Regions from separate parts of the Thermosinus carboxydivorans Nor1 genome, predicted to be linked through region 1. Evidence: riboswitches for the same ligand, from Rfam matches in the RefSeq annotation. Region 1 holds a riboswitch; each other region holds the start of a gene.

The links. A riboswitch is a leader RNA that binds a small molecule or an ion and turns the genes downstream of it on or off. The one in region 1 is predicted to bind cobalamin.
Region 2: linked by a shared signal. The riboswitch ahead of TCARDRAFT_RS05400 (TonB-dependent receptor plug domain-containing protein) and the one ahead of cbiD (cobalt-precorrin-5B (C(1))-methyltransferase CbiD) in region 1 are both predicted to bind cobalamin.
Region 3: linked by a shared signal. The riboswitch ahead of TCARDRAFT_RS07355 (ABC transporter substrate-binding protein) and the one ahead of cbiD (cobalt-precorrin-5B (C(1))-methyltransferase CbiD) in region 1 are both predicted to bind cobalamin.

What each region holds. Positions count from the first base shown of each region.
Region 1 is NZ_AAWL01000006.1:14,098-24,898, reverse strand. It holds gene TCARDRAFT_RS05885 (TRAP transporter permease) at 1-723, shown strand, start outside; gene ldhH (L-lactate dehydrogenase (quinone) large subunit LdhH) at 777-2,945, opposite strand; gene TCARDRAFT_RS05875 (LutC/YkgG family protein) at 2,945-3,559, opposite strand; cobalamin riboswitch at 3,809-3,983, shown strand; gene cbiD (cobalt-precorrin-5B (C(1))-methyltransferase CbiD) at 4,070-5,170, shown strand; gene cbiE (precorrin-6y C5,15-methyltransferase (decarboxylating) subunit CbiE) at 5,155-5,781, shown strand; gene cbiT (precorrin-6Y C5,15-methyltransferase (decarboxylating) subunit CbiT) at 5,778-6,380, shown strand; gene cobI (precorrin-2 C(20)-methyltransferase) at 6,364-7,131, shown strand; gene cobM (precorrin-4 C(11)-methyltransferase) at 7,132-7,887, shown strand; gene TCARDRAFT_RS05845 (cobalt-precorrin 5A hydrolase) at 7,884-8,957, shown strand; gene cobJ (precorrin-3B C(17)-methyltransferase) at 8,978-9,667, shown strand; gene cobK (precorrin-6A reductase) at 9,664-10,425, shown strand; gene TCARDRAFT_RS05830 (sirohydrochlorin chelatase) at 10,422-10,801, shown strand, end outside.
Region 2 is NZ_AAWL01000005.1:90,025-100,825, reverse strand. It holds gene TCARDRAFT_RS05415 (carbon-nitrogen family hydrolase) at 1-381, opposite strand, end outside; gene TCARDRAFT_RS05410 (hypothetical protein) at 542-1,171, shown strand; partial or broken gene TCARDRAFT_RS05405 (IS4 family transposase) at 1,262-2,449, opposite strand; gene TCARDRAFT_RS14910 (zinc ribbon domain-containing protein) at 2,674-2,853, shown strand; cobalamin riboswitch at 3,210-3,391, shown strand; gene TCARDRAFT_RS05400 (TonB-dependent receptor plug domain-containing protein) at 3,543-5,354, shown strand; gene TCARDRAFT_RS05395 (ATP-binding protein) at 5,390-6,628, opposite strand; gene ilvB (biosynthetic-type acetolactate synthase large subunit) at 6,658-8,328, opposite strand; gene ilvC (ketol-acid reductoisomerase) at 8,348-9,343, opposite strand; gene TCARDRAFT_RS05380 (IS110 family RNA-guided transposase) at 9,753-10,801, shown strand, end outside.
Region 3 is NZ_AAWL01000008.1:58,512-69,312, reverse strand. It holds gene TCARDRAFT_RS07400 (LysR family transcriptional regulator) at 1-811, opposite strand, end outside; gene TCARDRAFT_RS07395 (DUF47 domain-containing protein) at 970-1,596, opposite strand; gene TCARDRAFT_RS07390 (MFS transporter) at 1,669-2,838, opposite strand; gene TCARDRAFT_RS07385 (hypothetical protein) at 3,061-3,408, opposite strand; gene TCARDRAFT_RS14575 (energy transducer TonB) at 3,530-4,207, opposite strand; gene TCARDRAFT_RS07375 (ExbD/TolR family protein) at 4,211-4,621, opposite strand; gene TCARDRAFT_RS07370 (MotA/TolQ/ExbB proton channel family protein) at 4,623-5,240, opposite strand; gene TCARDRAFT_RS07365 (ABC transporter ATP-binding protein) at 5,438-6,211, opposite strand; gene TCARDRAFT_RS07360 (FecCD family ABC transporter permease) at 6,223-7,221, opposite strand; gene TCARDRAFT_RS07355 (ABC transporter substrate-binding protein) at 7,230-8,135, opposite strand; cobalamin riboswitch at 8,267-8,444, opposite strand; gene TCARDRAFT_RS07350 (4Fe-4S binding protein) at 8,637-9,410, shown strand; gene TCARDRAFT_RS07345 (hypothetical protein) at 9,476-9,925, opposite strand; gene TCARDRAFT_RS07340 (FTR1 family iron permease) at 9,915-10,754, opposite strand.

The sequences.
Region 1 (10,801 bases):
AATGCCTTGGAAGCGGGCGCGCGCAGTGCCTTAGGGGTCGCCATTGCCTGCGCGACGGCCGGCATTATTGTCGGTACTGTAACCTTGACAGGGGTAGGCCTTAAGTTGGCCAATGGCCTGGTAGCTTTGGCCGGAGGCAGTCTGCTCCTGACGATGGTGTTTACGATGATTGCGTCGTTGATCCTCGGGATGGGGGCGCCGACTACGGCTAACTATGTAATTACCTCGACAATCGCGGCGCCCGCTCTTGTGGCATTGGGTGTACCTCTATTAGCGGCGCACATGTTTGTCTTTTATTTTGGTATCGTAGCCGATATTACCCCACCGGTAGCGCTAGCGGCTTATGCTGGTTCCGGTATTGCCCGCTCCAATCCGTTCCGCACGGGGGTCATTGCAACCAAACTGGCCATTGCTGCCTTCATCATTCCCTATGTATTTGTTTACTCGCCGCAACTATTATTAATCAAATCGACGGTTGCCGGTGTAACGATGAATTTCCTTACCGCCAGCGTTGGCATGATTGGCGTTGGCGCGGCCATGATTGGCTATCTCATGGCCAATATGAACGTTTTGGAGCGGCTTTGGTTTCTCATTGGCGGGCTTATGCTGATTGACCCTGGTTCGACGACCGATATCATCGGTTTTGTCATGCTGGCGTCAGGACTATTTTTGCAGTGGCGCAAAAGCAAAGCAAACAAGCAAGGTTTTTCAGCAGGTGCATAAACCTTTCATAAAAAAGTCTCCGCAACAAGCGGAGACTTTTTTATGAGAGCCTGTTAATCTTTTATATTTTCAGCTAAGATGTCAGCCACGTGCTTAATTTGGACTGCGGGAGCTTGTTTATCGAGCCCGCCTTTTATCTGCATCATGCAGGCAGGACAAGCTACGGCTACGATTGAGGCGCCGGTATCCTTAATATTGTCTAATTTTTGTTTCAGAATCGGCATCGACAGTTCGGCATGCTTTACGCCGAAAGCGCCCGCCATACCGCAACATTTATCGCAATCTTTCATCTCCACAAGTTCATGGCCCGCTGCTTCGATTAGCTTACGGGGCTGCTCATAAATGCCTAGACCACGTTTCATATGGCAAGAGTCATGGTAGGTAACTTTGACGCCGCCGGCGGTGGGGGCAAGGCGTCCGGCTTTTTCATATTCTTCAGCCACAAAACTGGTAAATTCCCGGAACTTGGCTGCCAGTTTTTCGGCCCGTTCTTTCCATTCCGGTTCATCGGCTAGCAGGCTAACATAGGCGTCATGCCAGGTTTCCGTACAGGTTGGGCAGGCCGCGAGGATTACATCGGCATTTGCCGCTTCAAAGGCTTCAATATTTTTCTTGGCCATGCGCTTTGTTGTTTCTTTGTCGCCCATTCCTAAGACGGGTTTGCCGCAACAGCTTTGTTCCTGCGGGAAGACGACTTCCATATTGAGGTCCTGGAGAACCTTGTAAACCGATTCACCTGTTTCAGGGTAAACAAAGTCCATGCTGCAGCCGCTGAAAAAGGCCACCCGCTTGGCGGGCCTGTCGATTTTTTTGGTAATCTTGGCAACACGGTCGCGGAGCGGCACGTCGGCAATGGCCGGCAGGCTACGGTCTTTCGTCAGTCCCGTCAGGAACAAGGGAAGATGGCGGATAAAATTACCCGACTTAACCGGTTTTTGCCCGATGGCGCCAAGGCGGAGCAGGGTATGGAAAACTTTACGGTTGGCGAGAACTTTTTCAAACAGAGTGCGAACGGCCAGAGGAAGACCATGCTCTTTCACTGCTCGGGCCCGCAGTTCTTCGATAAGATCGGGAATATTGATTTTGCCGGGGCAGATGGTAGTGCATTTCCGGCAGCCAATGCACAGTTCGTTAATTTTTTCAAAATCGCCCATGCTATTGAGGAAGGCCGTAAGAATGGCGCCGATACCGCCGGCATAGATGTGGCCGTATACGTGGCCGCCCACAAGCGTATATACCGGACAGACGTTGAGACAGGAAGCGCAGCGAACGCATTGGTAAACTTCCTTAAATCGTTCATCCTTAGCAAGTTGCAGTCGGCCGTTATCAAACAGAATAATGTGGAGTTCCTTTTCTTCTTCTACCCATTTGCCGTCTTTGTTTACCATAATTGGAGTAGGGCCGGCAATCATGCTCATATAACTGGTCATTAATTGAGCGGTGGCGTTACGCGGCAGGGTACGAAGGATTGGCACGGCATCTTTTATAGTGGGAATGAGTTTTTCGTAGCCAATGATGACGACATGGATCCGGGGCAGACTGGTAACGAGACGGGCATTGCCTTCGTTGGTGACAAGCCCAATGGCGCCGTTTTCGGCGATACCGAAGTTAGCTCCCGAAATGCCCATATCGGCTTGCAAGAATTCCTCGCGGAGCGTCTGCCGGGCCGTTTGAACCATGAAGGGGATATCATCGGGAATATCTTGCTTAAGTTCTTTGGAAAAGTATTCGGCCACTTGCTGACGGTTAAGGTGAATGGCCGGCATTACCATGTGGGATGGTTTGTGTCCGGCCAGGGCAATAATCCACTCACCCAGGTCTGTTTCGCGGACATGGATACCGGCGGCTTCAAGGTCGTGGTTAAGGTGAATTTCTTCCGAGGCCATGGATTTAGATTTAACAATCCGCTTAACCCCTTTTTCCCGGCACAGATTTAAAAGATACTCTTTCAGAGCGGCGCCATCTTTGGCCCGAAAAACTTTGGCCCCTCGTTTGGTCGCCTCGGCCTCAAAGCGGTCAGCCACCGCTTCAATCTGGGCTACCGTTTGTTGTTTAATTTGCCGGATGCTTTCCCGTAGAGCTTCAAAATCTTCCACATTCTCATAGGCTTTGGCCCGGGCCGTAGGATAGGCCTCGGCAAACCGTCCCAGGGCGCCGCGCAGTACCTCATCCTGCAGTTTTTCGTGAATTTCTTTGCGGATATTGCGGTCGCTCTTTTGCATTATGCTTCACCTCCGGTGATTTCCTCGTCGACAGCAATAATGACAAACCGGCTCGGGCCGTGAACTCCAATTGTCAGTACGCGTTCAATGTCGGCAGTACGGCTGGGGCCAGTAATTAAGCTAATATAACCCCGTTCAAAAACTTGGGAAAAAATTTCAAAGGCAGCAGCAATATCCGGAACTACATTATTGCTATTCATGAAGACGACATGAATCGGAGGCAGGGTGGAAACGAGACGGCTTTCGATCGAGTAGGCGTCCAGGCAGACGCTGCCTGTTTCGGCAACGCCAAATTCTACGCCCGAGATGCCAATATCGGCTGTCGCGGCATGAGCGGCAATGTCAGCGGCTGCAGAGTGCAGCTCTGTTCCCAACTCTTGGATGGCTTGATGAATACCGGCCGCCCGCTGGAGCGGACATTCGACTGCCACTACTTTTTTAGCGCCTGACTGTTTAATGAGATCAACGGCAGCGTTTTTCGCTTCAACAAGCGTTTTAACCCGGATTACTTCTGCGGCGGCATTCTTGGCCCGCATTTCAAATTCAGGAAAGAATTCTAATCCCGTGCGGCCTTTTTGGAAAGCTTGGTTCCAGTTGTCACATACCTTTTTCATATGTTCACTCCCTTGCCTTACGAAAGGATACAAATTTGCCAATATTTATTCGAAAAAGCAGGGGCCAATTCCTTGCATCAGGGAGCAAAAAATAAAAAAACTATTAAGATATTCAGTGATTTCGCATAATTTTGCCCCAATGTTCTTTGCTGGACTGAAAATTTAAATTTCAAGGTTCTGCGCAATATAAGAAGGAATAAAGTTATAAGGGTGGAATATAAGAACATAATAATGGCATATTAGCAAATTCATATGGCAAAGGGAATAGGTGCCTTGCGGCTTAATAGGGAAGTCCGGTGAAAAACCGGCACGGTCCCGCCACTGTAATGGGGAGTCTGGCTGCGTTATGCCACTGGAGCAATCTGGGAAGGTGCGGCTAGCAATGAACCAGAGTCAGGAGACCTGCCTATTCTAACACACACCGTTATGACCTACGGAAGATAGGCAGGTGGGTAATGTAAGCACGTCTGTTTGTTTATAGTTACCTCCTGCCTGCAGGAGGTTTTTTTATTGGCGCAACAATTACGTTCGGGCATTACGACAGGGGCCTGTGCGGCAGCGGCGGCCAAAGCGGCCGTATTAGCCTGGCGCGGCATGTTTCCGGAGACTGTCGAGGTAATATCGCCGCAAGGCCGGGTTATTACGGTGCCGGTGGCAGAAGCGGCGGCCGCCGCCGAAGGGGGAAGGGCCTCGGTAGTAAAAGATGCAGGCGATGATCCGGATATTACGAATGGGGTCACGATTTGGGCGAGCGTTAAAATCGACCCTTCTTTATCGGAGATTGTCCTCCAGGCCGGTGAAGGCGTAGGAATAGTTACTAAACCAGGTTTGGCCGTACCGGTTGGACAGCCGGCGATTAATCCGGGACCGCGCACCATGATTATCCGGGCGGTGCGGGATGTATTGCCTGAGTGCGGCGCGGTTGTCACTATTTCTGTTCCGGGCGGAGAACAATTAGCAGCCCGGACGCTTAATCCCTATCTGGGGGTTGTGGGCGGTCTTTCGATCATTGGCACAACCGGTATTGTTGAACCTATGTCCGAGGAGGCTTTCAAAAATTCACTTACGCCCCAAATTAGCGTAGTAAAGGCGTTAGGCTATGACAGTATTGTTTTCGTTCCCGGCAAAATGGGGCAGGAATATGCCGTCAAACGCTATGGTCTCCCGGGTGATGCGGTAGTACAGACCAGCAACTTTATCGGTCACATGCTGGAAAGTGCGGTGAGTCATGGCTTAAAACAGGTATTGCTCATTGGTCACCTCGGTAAGATCGTTAAAGTGGCGGCCGGTATCTTTCATACCCACAACCGGGTAGCCGATGGGCGGCTGGAGACCATTGCCGCCTATTTGGCGGCAGGCGGGGCGCCGGTTTCGGTAATCAGGGAAATTCTCGCTTGCAATACGGCCGAAGCGGCTGTTACCATCATTGAAAACGGAGGTTTTACGTCCGTGTATCAGGTGCTCGCCGAACGGGCTAGTACCCGCGCCCAGCGATACGTTTTCGGCGAATTAACAGTGGGAACGGTAATTCTTACACTGAAAGGCGAAATGCTGGGGTTAGACAATAACGCACGCAAGATAGGAGGCGATTTAGGGTGGAATATAAAATAATTGTCGTTGGTATCGGCCCGGGATCGCCCGACTATTTGCCACCGGTGGCCAAAAGAACCATTGACAGCGCCAAAGTAGTGGTGGGGAGCAGGCGGGCGCTGGCCGCTTTTGCGCCGCCAACGGCCCGGACATGGATAATTGATAAGGATGTTGAAGGGACAATCGCCTATATCCGCACCGAGCTTGACCGGTGCGATGTCGTCGTGATGGTGTCGGGTGACCCTGGGTTTTATAGTTTGCTCGCGGTACTGCGCCAGGTTTTTGGCGCGGAAAGATTAACAGTAATTCCCGGTATTAGCTCGGTTCAACTGGCCTTTGCTAAAATAGCCGATATTTGGCAAGATGCCATTTTAACTAGCTTGCATGGACGGCAGGCGCCTGCCGAAACATTGCGCTACACTCCTGGCAAAAAATTGGGGATTTTGACCGATGCGGAGCATAGTCCCGCTTATATTGCGAGTTTGCTAACTGACCTCGGTTGGCCGGCGACGGCGACGGTACATCTGTGTGCGAATTTGTCTTATGAGGATGAAAAAATCGTCAGGCTTAGCCTGGCAGAAGCAAAGCTAATCACAGGTTTTACCCACTGTGTAATGGTGGTGGCGGCGTGAAGCGTTATTTTCCAGGCATTGCCGACGAAGAGTTTATTCGGGGCGATGTGCCCATGACCAAGCAGGAAGTTCGCATTGTTGCCTTGGCAAAAGCGAAAATTGCCAGCGGCAATACGGTTATTGACATCGGGGCAGGTACAGGTTCCCTGAGTGTGGAAGCGGCCTTTCAAGTTAAAGAAGGGCGGGTATTCGCGATTGAACGGGATGGGAATGGTGTTGACTTAATCAGGCAAAATGCCCGCCGCTTCGGGCGGGAGAATATTACGGTTATTCAGGGAAACGCCCCTGAGGCTATGGCTGGACTGCCGCTGGCCGATGTTATATTTGTCGGTGGCAGCGGCGGTAATCTGCCGGCAATACTACAGCGGTGCGACTGTTTGCTGCGGCCGGGCGGGCGGATGGTTATCATGGCTGTGACTGTCGAAACGCTCTACAGCGCCCTTCACTTTTTGCGCGAAAAACCAGATTATGCAACCGAAGCCTGTGGGGTGCAGGTTACGCGTATCCGTTCTGCAGGAGCTGCCAATATGTTTCAAGCGCTAAATCCCGTCTATATTATTGCGGGAACAAAAGGAGGAGACCATGAACTTACGAACTAGTTCTTCGGAGGTTTACAGGCCAACGGTTTCAACCGCTAAACAACGGGGCAAACTTTTTGGTATCGGGGTGGGGCCGGGAGCGCCTGATCTGCTCACTCTCCGGGCAATAGAAATTTTAAAATCTATTAATGTTGTATGCATTCCCCGTTCTAAGGCAGATAACGATAGTCTCGCCTTAACGGTCGCCGGCAAATATATACCGGCCACGGCGGAAATTATGGAAGTGGCCACGCCGATGACGCGGGACCGGCAAGTGCTCGAAGCCGAATGGCGGCGCGGAGCGGAAAAAATTGCCGCAAAGCTGAATGAAGGTTTGAACGTAGCTTTTATAACGATCGGGGATGCCATGCTGTTCAGTACATATACATATTTGCTTAAAAAGGTATGCCAGTTATTGCCTGACATTGAGGTCGAGAGTGTACCTGGCATTACCTCCTTTGCTGCTGCCGCGGCGCACTTAAATACCGCATTAGCCGAGGGAAATGAAAAGCTGGCCATAATACCGGCTGTCGACGATCCAGGGCAATTACGGGAAGTTTTACGGCTTTTTCCTAATGCTGTATTGATGAAAGTGGCCGGCCAGTATAACGAAATCGTGGACGTGCTGACAGATATGGGACTTAAGGACAGTGCCGTTTATATCAGTCGGCTGGGTTATCCCGACCAGTTTGTTACTGATGACCTGGATAGCATGAGACAGAAAAAACGGGATTATTTATCTTTAATTCTGGTGAAGCAGGGAGGCTTTTAAATGAAGGTTTATATTATCGGCGCCGGGCCGGGTGATCCGGAACTCATTACCGTTAAGGGTCGCCGGTTGCTTGCCGAGGCTGATGTTATTATCTACGCCGGTTCCTTAGTAAACCCTGCCCTGCTGCAGTATGCGAAAGCGGGAGCCCAAATTCATAATAGCGCATCCATGACTTTGGACGAAGTCATCACAGTCATGGAAGAGGCGGTAGCGATGGGGAAGAAAGTAGTGCGGCTTCACACGGGCGATCCGAGTATCTATGGTGCCATTCAAGAACAGATGGACGTACTGGCGGCAAAAGGCATCGAGTATGAAGTAGTGCCTGGTGTGAGCTCCTTCCTGGCAGTAGCGGCCGCTTTAAAACGGGAGTATACGCTGCCCGAAGTTAGCCAAACAGTGATTATTACCCGGCTGGAAGGGAGAACACCGGTGCCGGCCAAGGAAAAATTGGCGAGTCTCGCCAGTCATAATGCAACCATGTGCATTTTTTTGAGTGTTCATATGTTGGAAGCGGTAGTGGCCGAACTTATCGCCGGCGGGTATCCGCCAGATACGCCAGTAGCGGTAGTGCAAAAAGCATCCTGGCCCGATGAGAAGATTTTGCGGGGAACGCTGGCTACGATTGCTTCAATTGCGGCGGAGGCAGGAGTTGACCGTACGGCCATGATTGTGGTCGGAAAATGCCTTGATGGCAAGTACGCTTTGTCCCGTCTCTATTCGCCTGACTTTGGGCATATGTTCCGGGAGGCAAAATGAAACTTGCAATTATATCTGTAACGAACAAAGGTGCTTTTCTCGCTGAAAGGTTGGCTAACGCCTTGGGGCGGCCCGTTGACGTCTATGCAAAAGCTGGCCGCAATCCGCAGGGGATTCCGCAGGTTTATGACTGTCTGCGCGACCTTGTAGATAAGGTTTTTCACCAGTATGACGGGTTGATTTTTATTATGGCTACCGGGATTGTCGTCCGCGTGCTGGCCCCCCATATCCACGATAAGCGGTTTGATCCGGCGGTTGTCGTAGTCGACGAAGCTGGCGAACACGCCATCAGTTTACTGTCAGGCCATATCGGCGGCGCCAATGATCTTGCCAGGTTAGTAGCCAATGCTATCGGTGCCAGACCGGTCATTACCACCGCGACTGATGTGTCCAATCTGCCTGCCGCCGATATCTTGGCCGTAAAACTGGATTTAACCATTGAACCTTTTGATCAGCTTAAACATATCAATGCGGCAATTGTCAATGGCAAACAAGTAGCCTTTTTTATCGACCAGACCCTTGCCAATGCCAGCCATTATATCCACTTGGCGGCAGAGATGGGGGTAGTCTTGCGCAACATGGGGGAACTGGTTTATACCGATAAATATGACGCGGCCGTAGTCATTACCGACAAGGAGCTTTATATGGTAAAGCCCCATGTCTATCTCCGGCCGGCGACGCTGGCGGTAGGCATTGGCTGCCGTAGGGGAACGACCAGTGCCGAAATTTTGACGGCCCTCGGCGACGCCTGCCGTAAAATCGGCCGGAGCATGAAAAGCATTGCGGTTATTGCCAGCTCAGTTGTCAAGCAGGATGAGGTCGGCCTGCTCGCGGCCGTGCAGCAGCTTGAGGTACCTTATGAATTTTTTACCAACGAACAATTGCAGCAGTGCATCGATAAACACAGGTTGGAAACATCAAGATTTGTAGAAGAAAAGATTGGAGTGGGGAATGTATGCGAACCGGCGGCGCTGTGCGGGGGTCAGACGCAAACGCTTTTATTGCCCAAAACGGTATATCCCAATGTAACAGTGGCCATCGCCGAGGTCAAATATCGGTGGTGGGAATAGGACCCGGTCATCTTAGCGACATGAGTCCGCGGGCGCGGGAAGCCCTGGTGGCGGCTGAGGTGGTAGTAGGCTATGACACATATTTAGAACTTGTCCGGGAACTTTTAGCGGACAAAGAGGTTATCGGTACGGGGATGATGCGGGAAATAGAACGGTGCCAGGTCGCCGTCGATCAGGCGATTGCCGGTAAACGGGTAGCGGTTGTATCCAGCGGTGACCCGGGAATTTACGGCATGGCCGGGCTGGTGCTGGAACTGGCGCTGAAAGCGCCGGCCGATGTGCGGCCTGCCGTCGACATTATTCCCGGTATTAGCGCTGTAGGGGCAGCGGCAGCTCTCTTGGGCGCGCCGCTCATGCATGATTTCGCGGTTATTAGCTTAAGCGACTTGCTAACTCCTTGGGAAGTCATTCGTAAACGGACGGAAATGGCCGCTGCCGGCGATTTTGTTATTGCCCTTTATAACCCGAAAAGTACGCGGCGGGTCAGCCAAATTGAGGAAGTGCGGGAAATTGTTCTTCGTCACCGGCCGGCTGCCACCCCTGTTGGCATTGTTCATCATGCTTCCCGTCCGAAGGAAAAAGTAGTTTTGTCCACGTTAGCTGATTTTACCAAAGAGTTCATTGACATGTTTTCGCTGGTGATCATTGGGAACAGCCAGACTTATGTAAAGGATGGCCGGATGATTACACCCCGGGGGTACCGGCTGTGATTTTGGTTCTTGCCGGAACACAAGACGGGCGGGAGCTGGCTGCGCTACTGGAGCGCGCTGGGTTTTCCGTGCTTGTGTCAGTAGTGAGCGGCTATGGCCGGGATTTGGCCCAGCAAACGGGCTTGTTTGTGCATACCGGTCCGCTGGATAGGGATGGATTGTATAACTTGATTCGTACTCGCGCGATAAAGCTAGTAGTTGATGCCAGCCATCCCTATGCCGCCGGTGCGTCCGAAAACGCCATCGCCGCCTGTCAACGCGCTGGTGTTCCTTACCTGCGTTATGAACGGCCTGGTACGCCGCTGCCGCGCTACGAAAGACTGTACGTTGCGGATAATGCGGCAGCAGCGGCGCGAATGGCGGCTCAATTGGGACGAACAATTTTTCTCACTGTTGGTAGCCGGGCGTTGGCGTTATTCAAACAGGAACCGTTGCTCCGTAGTCACCGGCTTGTTGCCCGCGTGCTGCCTGACCCTACTGTCATGGCCGAATGCTTGCAGCTTGGTTTTAGTCCGCGTGATATTATTGCAATGCAGGGGCCTTTTTCCCACGAACTCAATGTCGCCATGTTTCGCGACTGTGGTGCAGAGGTCGTCGTTACCAAAAACAGTGGCGCGATCGGCGGCACGGATACCAAGTTTTCCGCGGCAATGGAGCTTGGATTGTCGCTGGTGGTTATCGACCGGCCGCGTATTGATTATGGCCGTAAGGCATCATCGCCGGCAGAGGTTTTAGATTATCTACGGGAGGAATTATGATGAATATAGGGATTGTGGTGCTTGGCCATGGTAGTCGCGCCAGTGTGGGCGAGGCCAACCAAGTGGTTTTTCAGGTTACAGATATGGTAAAAGCGCGGGCAGGTCATGACTTAGTGGAAACGGCAATCATGAACCGCAAGTCCGGACTGCAGGACCTCCCCGGGGCGGTAAGGAAGTTAATAGCGCGGGGGGCGCGACGGGTGATTATTGTACCTATGTTTTTTGCTAACGGTATGCATATTCAAAGCGATATTCCCGAGGAAATCAATGCTCTCAAACAGGAGTTCCCCGATGTAGCAATAACTATGACGCCGCATATCGGCGCCGACCCCCGTATTGCTGATATTTTAATGGAGCGTGTGCAGGAGGTCTTATG
Region 2 (10,801 bases), on a different contig from region 1:
GTCGCCAGGCGTCAAATACTTTTCCTCATCCATCATCGGCACAAGGTGAATTTTACTGTATTTACCAACCACTTCGCCGGCGCTGTCAATAACGTAGATGGTGTTGTACACCTTGCCGTCGCGGATTTCAGCGATTGAGCCGCCGACAATTTCTACGCCATTGTCTTTGGCAAACTGCTGCAGCATCTTGACGGTAGGCCCGCCGTCAGGCTCGCCAATTTTCAGCAGTTGGTCAAGCACATAGCCTGTTGTCCACAGTTCGGGCAGTACGAACAATTTGGCGCCGGCCTTAGCGCCTTGCTCAAGCATGGCCAGCGCCTTTTGGCGGTTGGCCTCAACGTCGCCCAGGACGATATCCATTTGCAGCAGCGCAACTTTCATTACTCAACCATCTCCTCCCCCAACACCGCCACTTCGTAGCGGTGGGTAATTTTTTACAAAATTTCCGCCAGAATACCCCTGATTTTAATCGGGGGATGAATGGCGATTTGAAAATTCCCCTGGTTATGCTATAATTTAAGCAAACCGGAGGAGATATTAAATGCAAACTATAACTCTTAAAATGAAACTCCTGTCTCCCAACAAAGGTAAGCTGGAGAAAATGATCCGGATGCTGGAGATCTACCACCAGGCGTGCTCCTGGTTCCTGGCCCAGGCCGAAGCACTCAATACTGTCAGCCGGGCAGTTTTAAACCGTGAAACTTATAAGCAGGCTTCGGGATTATTCGACCTAAATCGAGGTACGCTCCAGTGCGCCATGCTTAAAGCCTTGTCTGCCAGGCGCTCCTACCTTTCCCGCAAGCAAAGGGGTAAAAAGGCTAGTCTGCCTAAGTTTGAGACAATGGTTCCGGTAATGGTGCGGCAGGACTGCTACTCTCTCCACCAGCTCCCTTCCGGGACGTGGGTTATTAAATTTCCTGTCTCTTCCGGCAGAAGCCAGATAGCCGTACCTATTGCCGCTTCTTTATATCATGTCAGAAAACTCATAGATTTGGCAAGAGGTTCTTGCCGCCAGGGGTCTATGGAAATCTGGCGTGATAAAGGCGGCGAATGGTACGTTTCTATATCTCTTCAGTACTGTTGCATAAAAAATGATAAAAAATGTCAAGTGGAAGAATATAGAAAAAAGCAGTTGCACAAGTTGGGATATTTCCCGAATATTCAGTCTTAACTTTTCTTCTGCTTATTTAAAGCAACGACGGCATAAAGGCAACCCTGCGGCCACATTTTCCAGTCCTATCCAGCTTTCTTGTTCAACGTACTACAGATACATCCCTTCATCTACAATATCAAGCCAGTCTGTGCCTAGTTGGTCGATTATCTGTATCAACTGGTCATAACCAGCATCAAGCGACTGTCTGCCATGATTTGTTTTCGTCGGCGGTCGGCTTAAAGCAGCTATTAATTCATTGAACGCCTGGTACAAAAACATTTGTGCCGCCCGCAATACCTCAAGCAGGGAAACACTTTTTGGCAATTCTTGTTGCAGGTTTTGCAGCAAACAATATCCAATCAGCGCTAGCCAGATTTGCCCGTATACGGCATTTTGACTAGTTCCGAAAAACTCTTTGACAACAAGGTGCTGTTTGATCCACTTGAAAAACAGTTCTATTTGCCAGCGCATGCAGTAAATATCGCTGATTTCTGCAGCTGGCAGTGTTAGTTCATTGGTTACGATAATTACAGCGTTGCCTTGGTTATCACGAGTTTCAATTAGTCTTACCGGATGTGTCATTTGGGTGGTATAAGCGTTGCCCAAGCGCACAATTTTCTCTGCTAAAACCTGGTTTGTTTCAACGCTTTTTTCTTCCAAAACATCAATGATAGCATTGCTTTTTAGACGCGACACGAACCGAATGCCTTTTCTGCAGTAATCATCCCACTTAGCATAATCAACATAGCCTCTGTCAAATACGTTTAAGGCATCGGGGGAGGTGACTACCAGCTCATCCATGACCGTTTTATCAGCCTTGCGGGCAGAGGTTAGAACGGCGCTATCTGGATATGAATTGCCACCATGAATAGTGATGCGCTGATGCAGTTTAATGCCGCTTTTGGTTTTACGGTAATCAGCCCATAGATACTTTCGCAGGCAAAGAGTAATCGTGCTGGAGTCGATAACATTGAGTTGGTATTGCCGCACAGCGCCGGTCTTGTTGGCTTGTTGCCAGATTTGACGCTTTACTTCAGCAAATAATTGTTCCCAAACACGGTGATCAATATTTCGCAGACGTCTCGATAATGTAGATGCACTGATGGAGGTAAGATGCAACAATTTTTGCAGCTGCTTGTCGCAAGTAAGCCGGGTAGCGATATCCCGCAAAGAATCAAGCCCTAAGAATTGGGCAATGAGCATCAAGTATAATAGTTTCAATGTTTTGAGCTTTTTCACATAACGATCGCAACCGGCACTGGCGACAACTTGCAAAAATTTTTCTAGAGGAAAGGCTTCAAAGACTTTAAAAAGACTTTAAAAAATGTGGTTTTTGTGGTATCCTTGTCCATGCATTTTGGCTCCTTATTTTAGAGTGCGTGGACAGGGTTACCTGCTACACCTCTATTATAAGGAGTTTTTTTACGATTTGCTAGGATAATATTGCCCTTTATAGCGATTTTGGCTTATTTTAATGACATTTTGACCGATTTGAACATTGATATTTTCAAGGCTAGTTTATTGCAACACTACTGCCCAAAGAGACTTCCAAGACTTGTCCGAAGTGCGGGAATGTTTCCCGCTACAACCGCAAAACGCAGGGTTGGTTCAAATGTATCAAATGTGGCTACCAATCCGATGCGGACAGAGTTGGTGCCTTAAACATTGCCGCCAAAGCGCCCAATGCTCTTGGGGCATGACCCTAGGAGAAAGGGGAGTGTGGCACCCCTTAAGGCCAAGGTGATGATCCGGGTCGACCGGGGAATTGCTGGCTAACCTGCGATTGGTCAATCGCCATCCCACGTTGGGATGCCCCTCAATTTATTGAGGGGAGGATGTCACTTTATTGGACAAAATACACCTGCAGGAAATTAGCCATCTTTTCGGAAAATTCTTGGCGTTAGTAAATCATGCCTGCACCACCGTCTTGCATTGCCGCGTGCAAAAAACCGGTATGTGAAGTAAATGCCCCGATTAAGGGGGCAGCATTGACATTACGTTGCCAAAAATGGTAGTATGGAGGATGAAATAGAAAATACTACTACTTGAATCACAATTTCATACAATCGGGATAGGTGCCCTACGGGGCTTAATAGGGAAGTCCGGTGCAAGCCCGGCGCGGTCCCGCCACTGTAATGAGGAGCAAACCCAAGTTATGCCACTGGGATGAAAGTCCTGGGAAGGTTTGGGCGAGCGATGATCCAGAGCCAGGAGAACTGCCTATCTGACAGTCACCGCTACACCCACGAGCGATGGGGAGGGGATTATTCATGCAGTCTATCCTTCCCGGCTATTAGCCGGGATTTTTAATTAGGGAGAAGTCATGAAATTACAAATACGTGTGCATTCAATCTAAATTTTCCACTCATTTTAGAAAAGAGGTAAGATGATGAACAAAAGGACGAAAAGCTTAGTGAAAAGAATTGCTTCTACTTTGGCAATGGGCACATTGCTGCTGGTCAATCCGGTCCAAGCAGCTGAGGACCCTGTTTTCCAACTAGACCAAATTACCGTTACTGCGGCTAGAGTGCCGCAAACAGTTGCAACCGCACCGGGGGATGTGACCGTAATTACCGGCGAGCAGCTTGAGCAAAAAGGAGCGAGAAATTTAGCCGAGGCCCTGGAAGGCGTGCCGGGGGTAGTAGTTTTGCGCAATGGTGGCCCGGGAGAACTGGCAATTCCTTACATATTAGGTACTGACAGGATCGTAGTCTTGATTGATGGTAAACGGATGAATCTACCACAAGGGATAGGCTCAGGTGCAGGCGGTATTAATTTAAATAACATATTATTATCCGACAATATCGAAAAAATTGAGATTGTCCGTGGGGGAGGCTCAGTATTATATGGGGCTGACGCTGTTGGGGGCGTCGTCAATATAATAACCAAACGTGGAACTGGCAATGTCAAAACAATAGTAAATTCCGGCTTTGGCAGTGATGCGACAAGTCGTTTCAATTTATCTAACCAAGGTTCGGAAAAAGGATGGCATTGGTATATAACCGGCCTGAAAGAAGCTACAGAAGGTCAGCGACCAAACAGTGATTATCGGGGTAAGAACGCGACACTGCGGTTGGATCGGGAACTTAATGAAACCGAAGGACTGTCTTTTACTTATGATTATTATGGTAGCCACAGTGGCAACCCGGGAAATTATCTAGGATCTATGCAAGGAATTAACGACTATTTGCGACATAACTGGAGTATTGGTTATAGTGATAAACATGGTGATGGCGAGCGTGTCGTGCGTTTTTATAACAATGAACACGAACGGACCTATTATGCGCTTCCGGGCATGGATAAATATTTTTATAAGAATAAAGTACGAGCAATAGAATATCAGGACAGTGCACAAATTGACTATAAAAATTATTTGACCTGGGGAAGCGAATGGCGCAAGGAAGTTGTGTCAACAGCGGTTTATGCACCCGACACGGTTCGTGACCGCATTATTAAGGCAATTTATTTACAGGATCAATATAAATTAAACGGGCGTACCAGCGCTACTATGGGTATGCGCTATGATGATAACAGCCAATATGGGGCAAAATGGTTACCCAAGATCGCGCTAGCATACAAAGCCGATAATAGTACCAATTATTTTGCCAACTGGGGCAAGGTATTTAAAGCGCCTAAGTTTGACGACTTGTATAACTGGGGCGGCGACCCTGACCTTAAACCGGAAACGGGTTGGACATCGGAAGTAGGTGTAAAAAAACGCCTGGCTGTTGATAGTGAAGTAACTTTTTCTTTATTTAAGCGGGATTTGATCGATGCAATAGATTGGAAACAGGTTGGGCCTGATGATTGGAAAGTACAAAACGTGCACCACCTTACCACAAAAGGAGCGACTTTGTCGTTTGCAACTAAATTAACTCAGGCTGTATCCGCTAACATTGGTTACACTTACCTTGATTCGCGCGATGAAAACAATAATCAGCAAGTACCGTACAATACTTTTAACTTGGGTATAAGACTGCAGCAAGGCAAGTTTTCCCAAGAAATTTATGGAAAATATGTAAGTAAAACAAGTGATGTTTCAAGTTATTTCGTGTGGAATACTACCTTTAACTATACTATGACTAAGGGACAAAGCTTATATTTAACCATCAGTAACCTCTTTAACAAACACTACCAGGAAGTACCCGGCTATCCTGCCCAAGAGCGCGCGATCTTCCTGGGAATTAAACAATCGCTATAACCACGTAACTCACAAAAAATATCCTGTGGTTAAGTTCAACCACAGGATATTTTACTTATCAGGTCATCAACAAATTGTCTGGCAATCCGGCCGGAACGGCCCGAATGGGCCATTTCCCAGCGCAGCGCCTGTGCCCTAAGCTCAACCGTCGGCAGATCGACATTGTTTTTGCGGGCAATATCCTCGACGATGCGCAGATACTCGTCCTGATTGGGCGAGGGATAGGTCAGCGTAATGCCAAACCGGTCCGCGAGCGAAATTTTTTCGTGAATCGTATCTTGGTGGTGAACTTCATCGCCGGCACGGTCCTGCCAGGTTTCCCGAATTAAGCGCCGTCGGTTCGATGTCGCATAAATCAGTACATTATCCGGCTTTGTTTCTACTCCGCCGTCCATCACCGATTTCAGCTGTTTATAGCCTGCTTCCGTCTCCTCGAACGACAAATCGTCAATAAACACAATAAACTTTTTGCCCCACTGGCGGGCAGCGTTCATAATCGCCGGTAAATCCGTCAGATCATTTTTCGTTACCTCGATAAGCCTCAGGCCAGCATCATAGTAACGATTGGCCAGCGCTTTCACTGACGAGGATTTGCCGGTTCCCCTGGCACCGACCAGCAGCACGTTGTGAGCCGGCTTGCCGGCCAAAAACGCCTCGGTATTGCGGAGCAGCGTCTTTTTCTGGCGCTCATAGCCAACAATATCTTCCAGCTGAATCGGATCGATGTGCTTGACCCCAACCAACCCTTTCTGCTTATCCCACCGAAACGCCTTGCAGCTGGCCATCTCGCCATAGCCATAGCGAGCATAATGGCCGCTAAGCAGCGCCGCCACCTGCTCGGCCGTATACTGGTCGGCACCAGCGAGCAGCCACTCCTGCACCGCGGCGGTGTGATTGTCCTGCCGCTTATATGTCGGCGTATAGTTAAGAATAATGCCGTCGAACCCGCATTGTTGGCTGGCAGCAAACACCTGCCGGAAAATCGCTATATCATGCGCCGCGGCCGCAAGCAGGCTGGCGCCGACCTTGCCCCCAGTCTTCTCCGCCGTCCGGCTGAAAACATTATTATCAAAACTGATCAGATGAATCAGATAGCTATTGATCAGATTGCCGGATAACCCCAGCTCCTCAGCTTTGGTAATCAGATCGCTGGCCAGCTCGCCCTGCAGCCAGGAACTATCCTTAGCAAACGCCATCAGCTTTTTGATTACCACGTCAGCCAGCAGCTTCCGGTAAACCAGCAGTTGTTCAAGCTCGGAAAAAACAGTCGCCATTGTCAGGCCTCCAGTTTCAAATTAAAGCCCTATTCCAAAAATTTATGGATAGGCTCGCCCGGCCGCACCATAGGCGTAACCAGGCAGTCCGGATCAATATCGGCAATGATTACCGTCGGCCCCGCCCCGCCGAGCGCCTGTTGAAAAGCGGCGGCAAACTCGTCCGGCGTGCTTGCCTTATAGGCCTCAATGCCGAAGCTCCGGACAAACCCGACAAAATCAAAAGGGACTAAATTGGTTGCAGCATAGCGCTCTTGAAAGAACAACTTCTGCCACTGCCGCACCATGCCCAGCGCCTGGTTATTTAAAATTACGCAAATCAGCGGCAGCTTTTCATTTACGGCGGTATAGAGCTCCATGCCGGTCATCTTAAAGCCGCCGTCACCGGCAATGAGAATGACACGGCTATCGGGACAGGCAAGCTGCGCGCCAAGCGCCGCCGGCAGGCCGAACCCCATCGTCCCCAACCCACCGGAAGTGATCCAGTTGCGTGAGCCGTTAATTTTCAAGTGCTGCGCCGCCCACATCTGGTGTTGGCCAACGTCGGTTACCCAAACGACCTGTTGCCCGGCCGTGGCCTTGGCCATATGTCGCATCAACCAGGCAGGATCAATCTGGCCCGGGCATATGCTGCGGCTAGTTGCCGCTTGCCGCCACTCGGCAATCATTTCCCACCAGGATGCTAGGTCCGCCCGCGCTGCCTGTGCCAGCGCCGCCAGTATTTGCGCTAGCGAAATGCGCACATTGCCGATGAGGGCAATTTCCGGTTCCATGTTTTTGCCAGGTTCGGCAGCGTCAACGTCCAAATGAATAATGGTTTTGCCTGATGAATAATTGGCCGGATCGCCGGTAACACGGTCGTTAAAACGGGTACCAACGGCGAAAACCAAATCGGCATAATGCACCGTCAGGTTGGCTGCCTTATGCCCATGCATCCCGGTTAATCCGAGAAACTGGCGGTGGTCGGCCGGGAAAGCCCCCAGCCCCATTAACGTACTGACAACGGGCATACCCGTTTGTTCGGCCAGAGCCAATACTTCCCGCTCGGCTGCCCCGGTTTTCACCCCGCCGCCGATTACCAGAACCGGCCGTTCAGCGGTAGCAAGCGCCTTAACCGCGGCGCTAACCAAATGGTCAGGCACACTGTCCTGCGCCTTGCGCGTCTCGGCCCCAAGGGGACGGTCAGGACAGTAGTCCGCTTCGGCAAGCAAAACGTCCCGCGGCACATCGATCAGCACCGGCCCCGGCCGCCCACTGGTGGCGATCGCGAAAGCCTTGTCAATCGTTGCCGCCAATTGACTCACATTTTTGACCAGAAAGTTATGTTTCGTGATCGGCATGGTAATACCGATAACGTCGATCTCCTGAAAAGCGTCCCGGCCAATGAGTTTGGTCGCAACCTGCCCGGTAATGGCGACAACCGGCGACGAATCCATGTAGGCGGTAGCCAGACCGGTTACCAGATTGGTTGCGCCCGGGCCCGAGGTGGCAATGCATACGCCCACCCGCCCCGACGACCGGGCATAGCCGTCGGCGGCGTGGGCAGCCGCCTGTTCGTGCACGGTTAGGATGTGGCGTATCGGGGCATCGTACAGGGCGTCATATAAAGGCATGATCGCACCGCCGGGATAGCCAAATACCGTATCAACGCCCTGTCGCAAAAGACTTTCGACAATAATTCTGCTACCCGAAAGCTTCATAAAATCAGTCCCCTGTCACCTATTCCTTCTTCAGCCACGGCATCATCGCCCTCAGCTCTTTCCCCACTTGTTCAACCGGATGAGCCGCTTTTTGCCGGCGCAAGGCGGTAAAGACCGGCCGGTTGGCCTTGTTCTCGAGGATCCAGTTTTTCGCGAAAGTACCATCCTGGATTTCCGCCAAAATTTTACGCATCTCGGCCCGGGTGGCTTCGGTAATGATCCGTTTACCGGTCATATAATCACCGTACTCGGCGGTATCACTGATCGAGTGGCGCATGGCCGCGAGCCCGCCTTCATACATCAGGTCGACGATGAGCTTCAGTTCATGCAGACACTCAAAATAGGCCGACTCGGGCTGGTAACCGGCTTCGACCAGGGTTTCAAATCCGGCGCAGACAAGTTCGGCCAGGCCCCCGCACAGGACGGCCTGCTCCCCGAACAGGTCAGTTTCTGTTTCTTCTTTAAAAGTGGTAAGCAGCACCCCGGCCCGTGTTCCCCCTATGCCCCGGGCATAGGCCAAAGCGATGTCTTGCGCCATCCCGGTACTGTCCTGATACACCGCCATCAGGCATGGCACCCCTTTGCCTTCGGTAAAGACGCGCCGCACCAAATGGCCGGGACCTTTCGGGGCGACCATAAATACGTCAATGTCGGTCGCCGGAACGATCTGGTTATAGTGAATATTGAAGCCATGGGCAAAAGCCAACGCCGCTCCCGGTCTGATGTAAGGCGCTACCTGCTCGGTATAAACGGCCGCTTGTTTTTCATCAGGCAACAGCATCATGACAATATCGGCTTGGGCGACTGCGTCCTTTACCGTGGCAACGGCCAACCCGTCGCCCAGCGCCTTGTTCCAGGACTTGCTTCCTTCGTACAAGCCGACCGTGACCTTAACGCCGCTGTCATGCAGGTTCAAGGCATGGGCATGCCCCTGGCTGCCGTAACCAATAATGGCCACATGCTTATCTTTGATAATGTCCCAATTGGCATCATGGTCATAATAAAGCTTTTTCATTATAATTCCTCCCTTGTATATTAAGAGTAGCGACCAGTTGATTAACATAATCAACCAAAGCTGCTCTTCTTTATTTTTGAAAATGAAACATCCTCAAAATCTCTTTACGGTCCTGGGATGTCTTTGGGAAAATAGCCATAGGTGGATGTCTACCAAGGGAATGTTCCGTTTCCCCCTGTTGCCCCTCTTGAAGGGTTCTTCCACAGTAAGAGTGTTCCCCTGGCCCCATGGTATAGACCTACACGCTGAATGTTTCCCGTTCGGCCGCCCCTTCCGCCAGCAGAGGAAGGCTTGTGCACCGGTGGCCTCCGGTGTATTCCAATAGCACGCAAGGCTGTCGTTCATGGGTTTCCCAGGGACATCCCAGGACCGTAGACATCCTCATCCTGTTTGAAAGGAGGTGTTTCCTATGCCATCTCCCTTGTTTGTCGGAATTGATGTAAGCAGTCAGGACAATGTTGTTTGTTGCTTAACACTTCAGGAAGAAAAACGGCCTTTGTGTCGTTTTTCCGTTGCCAACAACCGTCCTGGCATCTTAGAATTCCAGGACCGCATTGTCTCTCTTGTCCATAAACACGGTTTTGATCAAGTCCTCTTTGGCTTGGAACATACAGGTTGTTATTCCACTCATGTCGCCATGTATTTGCAACATCATTTATCGTTTGATTGCCCTGAAACCAAGGTATATGTTTTCAATCCAAGCCTGATTAGGGATTTTAAGAAATCACACTACCTCGACGCTCCCAAGAATGACCGTGTGGATGCCTGGTTCATTGCATCCAAGCTCCGCTCTGGCCATTTACCTCACCCTTTTACTTTAAATGAGCCGCTCTTGGCTTTACAGCGCTTAACCAGGGCCCGCCTTCATCTAGTTCGCGAACTTACGCGCAATAGCAATATTCTTATGACCAACCTGTATTTAAAGTTTAGTGATTACACCGTCGGACCTTTTTCTAACAAGTTATCCGCTACTTCCTTGGCCGTTATGGAAGAGTTTGATTCTGCTGAGGAGATAGCCAATATCTCCCTGGATCAGCTTGTAGAGTTTCTGGTAGAGCGCGGCAAAAACCGTTTTGATGACCCTGCTCAAGTTGCCAAGGCCTTGCAAAAAGCCGCTCGTTCTTCGTACAGGCTTCCTCAATCTATGGCCGATTCCGTTAATTTAGCTATGGCTTCGCTCATTCGGGTCATCCGTACTCTTCAGGAGCAAATCAAATCCCTTAACAAGGCTATCGAAGACCATCTGGCGACTATTCCCCAGACCCTTGATACAGTTCCGGGCATTGGCCCAATCTTTGCCGCCGGTATTTTGGCCGAAATTGGCGATATCAACCAATTTAAAAATCATCGCCAATTAGCTAAATTTGCCGGTCTTGCTTGGACTGAGCATCAATCAGGCAACTTTACGGCAGCCCAATCAAGGCTTATTCTTTCCGGCAACCGCTATCTGAGGTATTA
Region 3 (10,801 bases), on a different contig from region 1:
AGATGATCGACATTTGGAGAAACAGCTGCGGATCGGCTAGCGGAACCGAAACAATGGTTTTAGGGTCCAGTTGCTCGCAAATTTTACTGGGTAAGAGAGCAATACCAAGATTGGCAGCCACGATTTGGGTCATCAACTCCCGTTGCGATGTTTCGAAAATAATTTTTGGCTGAAACCCGGCGAGCCGGCAGCGGTCGACAATTGCGTCATGGAGACTAAAGTCTTTACGGTATAAGACAAACGCCTCATCGGCAAGGAGGGCGAAATCTACTTCCGGGTATTGGCTTAAGGGATGGCTAGGATGCATGATGACCCACAAAGGATCTTGGGTAAATTCAATTACTTCATAGTTTTCGTTATTGCTTGGACAGCAAATGACCCCAATATCCAGCGACCCGTCCTGAATACCAAGTTCAACTTTTTTGGAACCATACTCAAACAGGACAATATCAATATTAGGATATTTCTGCCGAAATTGGCCGAGCAGCTCGGCAAAGGCCGTAGCCCCCGTTATTGGCGGTAAACCAATACTGACTTTGCCTTTTTCCAGCTTCGCCATACTTTCGAATTCTGTAGTAATATTTTGGAATAGCGACACTATATGTTGCGCCTGGGAAAACAATATTTCGCCGGCATCGGTCAATTGGACGTATTTTGAATTGCGGTTAAATAGGGCTACCCCGAGTTCATTTTCCAAGTCCTTAATCATTTTGCTGATTGTCGACTGCGAGACATAAGTAATTTGAGCCGCCTTGCTAAAGCTTTTGTGGCGGGCAACCTCCACAAAATATTCCAAATGGCGTATATCCATAATTCCTCCCCCCCTTCTTATCTTACCATTTATTTTATCAATAACAAACATCCGGATTATCGATTCTATTTATCCATAAAAAAGCAGGCCGCATTTTAAGCTGCAGCCTGCAAACGCAAAAATATTGCTGGGCTTTTTACCCGTCTAGTTCGGATTTATCAAGCGTACTTCATCAATACACCTTTTAATTGGTCGGCAATCCGTTTACAATGATCCAGGGCATCCTCTAACAGTTCCAGTATTTCTTTCCACTTGATGATGTCAATAGGATCTACGTTACCGACAAAAAGCCGTGCGACTTCCTCGCGATAGATATGATCGCCCTTTACTTCCATTTCAGCGATATTTTTCATGTGATCCAATATTTTTTCCCGATTATTTTTTATATTGGCAAGTAAATCGAAGGCGGCAACCAATTCATCGGCACACAATACGAGCAGCTTACCAAGCTCGATAGCGCCGTCGGTTGGTCTGCCGACGCGATAAAGGGACATGCGCTCTACAATTTCCTCGACATAATCGACAACATCGTCCAATTGATTGGTTAGAGCGAAAATATCCTCCCGGTCCATGGGTGTAATAAAACTCCGGTATAAAGTGTCCAGGATTTCATCGTTAAGCTCGTCGGCATCATGCTCTAAATCATAAAGCTGTTTCACCTTTTCCTCCCGAATTTCCGGATCCGTCAACGCGTCATGGAGAATATAGGTGCTCTTTTGGGTTAGTCTAGCGCTTTCAGAAAACAAGATAAAGAATTTATTTTTTTTCGGTAGTAAAGCCAACATGCAGCACCCCCATTCAAAACTCAAGGTTAAGTTTCCCCGCCTCCCCTATCCCTGCGCGGCGCGGCAACATTATCATTGCGCAAGTTGTTGCATCCGGCGACCAATAATAATATAAATTGATAGCGCCAGTAATGCCGGGACTACCGTCCATAAATACATGGCCTTATAGCCAAATGCCTGGGATACCAATCCCCATAATACCGAGCTGAAGCCAATACCGAGATCAAAACCGATAAAAAAAGTAGCGTTGGCTGCCCCCCGCCGGTTAGGTGGCGCCTTGAGGACCGACATAGCTTGCAACCCAGGCTGCACCGCGCCAAAGCCGATGCCATACACGATGCCGGCCGCTAAAAACCAGGCAAAACTGTTGGCCAGGTAGAGCAAGAACATGGCTACCATAATCAAAACAACCCCGGGGATAACGACAATATCAAAACCACGCCGGTCAGCAAGCCGCCCGGACAGCGGCCGGGCTACCGCCAAAGCGATGGCATAAACGGTAAAAAAGGGACCAATGTTGTCTATCCCTTGCTGGGCAGCATAAAGCGCCAAAAAGGATACAACCGCGCCATAGGTCATGGTAACGAAGAAAATCACCAGCGCCGGCCGCAGCGCCGCTTTTTCCAGTAGGAACGTTTTGGCTTTAGCGGCGTTAATGTGCCGGTAACCAATACTAAGGGCCAAACCAGCCGCTATTGCCACAATAAAAGCGGAGGCCAAAAATAATACGGTAAAACTGAAATGACTGGTTAAGTAGAGGCCTAACGCTGGGGCAAAGGCCATCGCCACCGTCGTAGTTAAACCAAAATACCCCATCCCCTCCCCCAGCCTGGCTTTGGGAATAATATCGGCCGCCACCGTGCTGGCGGCTGTACTGGTAGCGCCCCAGCCAAAGCCGTGAATAAAGCGAATTAACAACAGGACCCCCAACGAAGGCGCCCAGATATAAGCCAGCACCGCGCTGATAAAGACCACCAGTCCGGCCAGAAAAATGCCCTTACGGCCGTAGTAGTCCAGTGCCTGTCCCGCCACTGGCCGCATTAGGACCGCCGCAACGGAAACGCTACCAACGATCAAACCGGCCGCGGCGTCACTGCCGCCCAGGTGCTTAGCATAGACCGGCAAGGTCGGCATCAGCATCTGAAAGCCGCAAAAAATGAACAGATTAGTCGTGCAAATTAAGATAAAATCTCTGGTCCACAGCTGTTCACGCGGGCTATCTGTCCTATTCCTAGCCCCCATTGTCTCATTCCTTCCACGGCTAAGTCGCCTCATTGCCTGACTGCCAAAACGTACCCGAAAAGGATAAAAGAGAACGGCTAATCCTATAATAAATGATATTTACACGAATATCTACCCCAGTCATGATTTCCCCAGGAAAAATGCAAAAAATAGCCAGTAGCGGCCGAGCTACTCCACTACTGGGTTATTACCGCGCACTAGCTAATAATTAAATTCCAAATATTACGGCGCTGGTTCTCTTTTCGTTCTGACATTTACATCTTCCACATAACGGGCATAAGCCCGGTTTTCCTCTACCCGGATCACAACATAGCGTTTGTTGTCTTCGGTAATCAGCTCATCGCCGGGATTGACAGTGACGACAGATACATACATGATCGTCGCCCCGGTGGCTTCGTCAAGAATCACATAATACTCGTAAGGCGCCTTAACCGGAGCATGGGGTTTGGGCTGAGGCGGCAGCAAAAGCTGCGGAGCTGTGAAGTATAAAACGATAAACACGGTAAGCACCCCAATCGCAAAACCGCTGAAAAAGACAGAATAACTACGTTTGCGTCCAGGCTGAGCCATTTGGTTTTACCTCCTGTTTTTTATCATTTCCGCCGCCGCGTTAAGTTATGTAAAAATAGGTCTGTTCATAACGCATTTATCTGGTTACGGGTATTAGCCGCCAACCATCTGACTCTTAAGATTACGAATTTAAGCGGAAAGCAACGGACAATGACGTGATACAGGAAACGGGGGAACCGGAGCTTTCGTCTTTGGCCGGCACAAAACGCCATTGGCGCACGGCCTGAACTGCCGCATTATCCAATATTTCATAGCCGGAAGAGCTGACAACCCATACGTTACTGGCCCGCCCTTCCGCCGTTATTTCAATTTTAACCCGAACCGTCCCTTCCCAGCCCTGGCGCCGGGCCTGTTCTGGATAGACAGGTTCGGTTTTTCGTAAAATTCGTGGCGGCAAAATATTTTTCCGTTCCATACCGGTAGATGGCCCCACTCCCGTAGCCTGGCCCGAATTGGTCGTTACCGCGCCAGCCGCAGCCCCAATCGGCGTACTTACTTCCGTACTGCTTTGCGCACTTTCGGCTGCGTCCCCGTTTTTTTGTCCTTCGCCCGTATTCAAGGCGGGTTGCAGCTGCTGCGCAGGCGTTGGCGCATCAGGGGTTTGCGGCAAAGAGGATACCGGCGAAACAACCGACGGTATATTAGAAGTGGCCCCGGCATGAGCAATAATTTCTACTTCCAAAGGCGTATCCTGCGCCGCGGGAAAGTAATCTGCCAGTCCCCCGATCGCGATTAGCAGCAAGAAGTTAACAAACCCGGAAGCGATTAGTGCGCGTTGCCAGCGTGACTGTTCCATCATCAATCACCTCGGCTTGGCCTCAGCCGCAATGGCAATCCGGCGAACGCCGGCCTTTTTCAGCTCATCAAGCACCGTGACAACCTTGCCATACTCAGCCTGTTGGTCTGCCCGCAGGACAAACGAAGTGTCCGCTGACCGGTCAAGTTCGGCCTGTATCCGGGCGCCCAAAAGCGCCGGCGGTACTTCTTCCCGTTCAAAGAAAACCGTACCCTGGGCGGTAACAGTAATGGCCACCTGTTTTTGCATATCGGCCTGGACCGCCGCCGCTCGCGGCAGCGCAACCGGAATGGTCTTCTGCTCAACCATATATAATGTGCTCATCATGAAAAACACCAGTAAAAAGAAGATAATATCAATCATTGGTATTATCATGAGTTTAGGCTGCCGTTCAAGGCGCAAATTCCTCAGCTTCATGCTATGTCCTCCGCCCCGCGGCATCCAGTAGGCAGGTAAATGCCATTTCCATGCCGGTAATAATTCGGTCCAGGCGCTGTGCAAAATAGCTGTGGGCCACCAGCGCCATGACGGCCACGCACAGTCCGGCCGCAGTCGCAACTAATGCTTCGCCTACCCCGCCGGTAATCGCGTGAGGTTGGCCGGATCTGATGGCCATAATGCTAAAAGAATTTATCATGCCAATAACGGTACCCAAAAGCCCTAATAGCGGCGCCAACGTAACAATGGTTTCAAGGTAGCCAAGGCGTTCCCGCAAGCGGGCTACCGCCAATGCGGCAGCACCTTCCAGTGCGTTCTGGAGGAGCGCTGGGTCAAGAGCACCTTTTTGCAGTACTTTCAAAATAATTCTAGGTGTTATTCCGCTCGTTTTTTCACATAAAGCCATGGCCTCCTGCCATTGACCCTCTGCTAACTTTTTTTCCAGGAGAGCAAGAAACTCCCCGCTTGTTTCAGCGGTACGATAATACTGCCAACGTTCAATAACTATCGCTATTACCATAATGGAGCAAGCCAATAACGGATACATAACCAGTCCGCCTTTTTGAAAAAGAGCGGCTACCTGACTTAACAATTCCATTGTACTTCACCTCGTGCCAAAATATTCCCCTGCAGCGCCGCCTGCTGGGTGCTTATGTACTGAGACAGTTCAGCGCGACTGCGAAACGTAAATTCATGCACTAAATACCGGGGTTGTATATAATCAACAATCCTGTGTACACCAGGATGTTCAAACGGACGATGCTGGTCAATTGGCAGAATATCTGCAACCATTCGTTATGTATAGCTTGGTTGAACATAAACGTAGCCTTCATAATGGCGTAAGACAAAATTGAGCCCATACATTACCCCAAGAATTTCTTCAGTCAATACGTCAGGCGAACCGTAGGCCAGCATCCTGCCATCTTTTAATAAAGCAAGATGGGTGCTAAACCGCAGCGCCAGATTAATATCGTGAAGAACGCCAATCACGGCGATGTTGTTTTTCGCGGTCAATTCCTTAATCAATTTTAATATCAGGAACTGATTGCGAATATCCAGATGAGATGTTGGTTCATCGAGCAGTAAAAGTTCCGGACACTGCGCCAAGGCCCGGGCAATTAAAACTTTTTGCCGTTCCCCCTGGCTGAGCTGACTCATATTGACCTGCCGTTTTTCCCACATTCCTACATCATTAAGTACTTGTTGGACAATCCGATGATCTTCAGGAGTCTCGCCGCCAAACCGGCTGATGTGGGCAAACCTTCCCATGAAAGCAGTCTGGTATACACTGTAATCAAAGGTCGCATCTTCTTCACTAACAACAGCAATTTTTTTCGCCAGCGCCCGCCGCGAAAAAGCTCTTATATCCTGGCCGCAAATATTAATGCTGCCTTTTTGGACAGGCAGTACACCGCCGATACACCGAAGCAATGTTGATTTACCAGTACCATTGGGAGCAATAATGCTCAGAAAATCGCCCCGATTAACGGTAAAGGTAATATCCCGCAGGATTAGCTTTGACCCGTATCCCGCTGATACAGATCGCACTTCCAATAGAGGGTTCTGCATTTCCATCCCCTTCACTTGCGTCCAGATGAATATAAGATGTAAAGAAAAAAGGGACTGCCAAGCAGCGCGGTGATCACGCCTACCGGGACTTGGGCTAACGGATTGACCATACGTGTTATCCCGTCAGCCCACAGGAGAAAGATCGCTCCCCAAAGCGCGCAAAGGGGTATTAACAGGTGATGCTGCGGACCTACGATCTTACGCAAAAGATGTGGGACGATAAGGCCGATAAACCCGATAACCCCGCTAACCGCAACAACGACACTGGTAATCAGCGTTGTACTTAGCAACAAAATAACTTTAACTTTCACCACATCAACGCCCAAAAACTGGGCGTTTTCTTCACCCGCAGTCATAATATCCAAGTCACGGACATAAAGCATAATCACCGCCATACCGGCTGCCACCATCCCGGCAATCAGAACTAAACTTGCCGGGGGATTACTCAGGCTGCCGAGCAGCCAGAACAGAATAGCGCCAATTTGCTGGGTATGGAGAACCATGATCAAACTGAGGATAGCGTTAAGCATTGAGCCAAAGGCAACGCCGGCCAATAATAATTGATTGGTATTGATACCGCCGCCCTTAACTCTTCCCAACCCGTACACGATAAATATCGCCGTGATACCGCCGAGAAAAGCAAAAAAACTGATATAGGACGTTAGTTTAAAAACAATAGCAATCGCCGCTCCTAAAGCTGCGCCGGATGATACCCCCAGGATAAACGGGTCGGCTAGCGGATTGCGGAACATCGCCTGATAGCAAGCTCCCGAAACGGCCAAACTGCTGCCTACTAACAGGGCCAGGGCGATACGAGGCCAGCGAATATTCCAAATGATTTTTTCAACCGCCGAAGGTATTTCGGTGGTTGATACTGCAGGAAAAATCTGTTTAACGAGAACACTAGCGATGATGCGAAGGTCAATGGCCGCCGAACCAATGAGCAGCATGCCGAGAACAGTTCCTGCCAAAATACCGCCAGATATTATGATTGCCAGCGGATGTTTCATTCTATATCTCATTGTTCACCGCCATTTTTTCCATGTAAAATTTCGCCTATCTGCTCAAGGGCAATAAAACTCCGCGGTCCCGGTCTGCCCAAATAGTCATCAGATACATAAAAGACCCGCTTACGCCGAATCGCCTCAATATCGGCCACTTCGGGCTTGCTGATTACCCGGCTTTCTTTGCCGGCCATGCCATTGCGCACAATAAGATAGGTATCAGGATTATACGCATAGAGGGCCTCGTAATCACAAGGTGTATAATCGGCCTGCCGGTCTGCCGCAACATTTATGCCGCCGGCCTGCGTTACAATATCACTGATGTAGGATTTAGCTCCCACCGTGAGCAAAGGCACGTCCCAGACCTCAATAAACACCCGGTGAGGAGACTTGTCCGGCTGGTTCAAGGCTTGAACCGCTCTCAGCTTTTGTTCAAGTTGATTAGCGATTTTTTCACTGTTATCTTGTTCGTGGAGCAGCTCGCCTACCAGCCGGACGGCTTTGATCACGTCAGCCATGCTTTGCGGCTCAATCGCCACAACCTTGATGCCCGCCCGTTCCAGGCTTTGGATTACGCGCAAGTGCATTTGTCCACTGGTAAACACAATATCGGGCTGCATGAGAATGATTGTTTCCACGTCAGGATCGTAAAAACCGCCAACCTTGGGTAGCGCCCGAGCCGCATCGGGATAGTCACAATATGTGGTCACCCCCACGAGGCGGTTTCCAGCGCCAACGGCAAAAATAATTTCGGTATTTCCGGGCGAAAGCGAGACAATTCGCTGCGGTTTTTGCATCGTAGCTTCAATAGGTCGCCCGAGAAAATCAACAAGCTTGGCTTCTAATACCGGCTCCGGACTAGGATTTAGCCCGGATAAAACAACCTTTGCCATTAACGCCAGTAAACATAGCAATATCACGCGGTAACATCCTGAACGCAAATGCCGCCAACCTTCCTTAAATAATTAATCCCGGCCCACGCCAGCCGGGATGAAGAACTTACTATGTACTAAGTGCAACATAATCCCCTCCCCATCGCTCGTGGGTCCATGCGGTGATTGTCAGTTAGGCAGTTCTCCTGGCTCTGGCTCATAGCTACCCCAACCTTCCCAAGGCCTAGCCTCAGTGGCGTATTTTGGTTCGCTCCCCATTACAGTGGCGGGACCGCGCCGGTCTTGCACCGGACTTCCCTATTAAGCCCTGTGGGCACCTAACCCATATATTAAGTTATAATTTCTTTAAGTTATTTTATCACCTTGGGCTTATGGCGTCAAAAATTTTTTGAAGCATTCATGTATCGATAACCGCAAATCATCAGTTACGATATCCAACTTCTTTCGCGCAAGCAGCGGCGCAATTCGTACAAGTAATATATAATGTAAGTAGACCGGCATATCCTATTACTTATAACGAGGTGAATCATGCTGCTTTTGGAGGATATTGAAAGACAGGTCAACCGCTTTACCATGGAAAGTCCCCTAAATGTGGTAGAACCGCTCGGCGGCCTGCGGATCTTTGATCCGCCACTGATCGGCATCGCCGCTGCCGACGACCCGCTATTCGCAGAATTAAAAAAAGAAAGCGTCATCGGGTCCCACCATCTCTTACCGCGCGAGTGGCTTCCCAGCGCGCAAACGGTAATTTCCTATTTTCTACCCTTCACCGCGGCAATACGCATCGCCAACCGCAGTGACGGGCTTCCGGCCACCGAATGGCTATACGGCCGAATCGAAGGCGAACGTTTCAACGAAGCCCTCCGGCGCTTTTTAGTTGACTTGTTAACAGACAATGGGCACGAGGCGGTTGCGCCGGCCCTGGACGAGCGGTATCAGGTAATAAATAAGCGCAGCAACTGGTCAGAGCGGCACGTAGCCTATATTGCCGGCCTCGGAACCCTAAGCCTTAACTGTTCGCTCATCACCGCCCGCGGCTCGGCCGGCCGGGTCGGCAGCATTGTCACCAGCCTGGAACTTGCGCCAACTGTGCGGCCGTACCGGGAAATTTATGAATACTGCACCCGGTGCGGCGCCTGCATCCGCCGCTGCCCGCCCTTGGCGATTGACGAAAGCGGCAAAAACCACCAAATCTGTTCCGATTACGTGGACAACGAAACCAAAAAGCGCTACGCTCCCCGTTACGGCTGCGGTAAATGCCAGACCGCCGTACCCTGCGAAGACCGGATTCCCGGCCGGTAAATCTCACTACCTATCGGTCGCATCAGAGAAACAGCCCGACATTATGCTGTCGGGCTGCCTTTTTACTATTTCAGTTGCGCCTCAATATCCTTGAGGACCTTGCTAACGACTTCATACTCTTCTTCCATCTCGGATTTTCTGGGTTTATCTTTCTTAAGTTCGTCACCTATTTCTTCAATCGCATGGTCGAGCTTCTTCTTAAGCTCTTCGTTCTTGATGAACGGCTTCAGACCAGTAAAGGCATCGTTCAAAGCCTTGAATTCGTTGCGGGCATCCGCAAACTTTTCTTCTTTCGACAGCTGATAAATCTTTACGTTCTGATCTTTTATCACTTGTATGTACTTCGCGGCATCGTTCTGCGCTATGGTGTCAGTTTTAGCCACCTGTTGAGCCTGAGCGGGAGGCTGGGCTGGAACCGAGACTTTGGCATCGGTGTTCGAACCGCAGCCGGCGACTAGTGTTAAACCCGAAATTAATGTGCCAATAATTAACCCTTTAATTACTTTACTCTGCATGTTGGGTCCCTCCATTAGTCGAGTGAATTTTTTGCGGCGTCCTAAAAAACATGTACATTGTTCCCGCCAGATAACTTACATAGGAAATTACCTGGAAAAGGGAAGGGGAGGAGTTATAGCCGAAGAGGGCCATCATAATTCCGCCAAAAAAGTCGTCTTCGCTCAAGAAACCACTGGTATCCCAGATCCTTTTGGCAATCGGCGGCAGTAAATTGGCTTCATGGAACTCGCCAATGGCATTGCTAAGCATTCCAGCAGCCATAAACAGCAAGAGTACGCTCGTCCATTTGAAGAAGGCCGCGATATTTACCTTTCGGCTGCTCTTAAAAACCACGTATCCTACAACCACCGCCATGATTAGACCTAATAGGCCTCCTGCCAAAGCTTCCCCCGGGGTGCTGGAAGACGTAGTTCCAATTAAGAAAAGAACGGTTTCTACGCCTTCACGGAGTACCGATACAAACGCGAGGACGGCAAGGGCGGTAACAGAACTTGAACTTACTGCAGCCTGCACCTTGGCGTTGATAGAAGCAGTCATCCCCTTTCCGCCGCCGTGCATCCAGAACACCATATAGGTAAGGACTATGACGGCAGTAAGCATCGCGAAACCTTCCAATAACTGCTGGAACAAACCTTCGGTAGTAGTTCCCATTATGAGAAACACGCCGAAACCGCCAACTATGCTGAGCACTGTTGCCAAAGCTGTTCCCAGCCAGACCTTCCTGCCTTCACGTTCGAGACCAATCTTGTGAAGGTAAGACAGGATAATGCCGATTATCAACGCGGCTTCAACCCCTTCCCGTAGCGTGACGATTAGGGTCGCTAACATATTGCACCTCCTATTTATGATAATGATTATCAATATCATTGACAGTT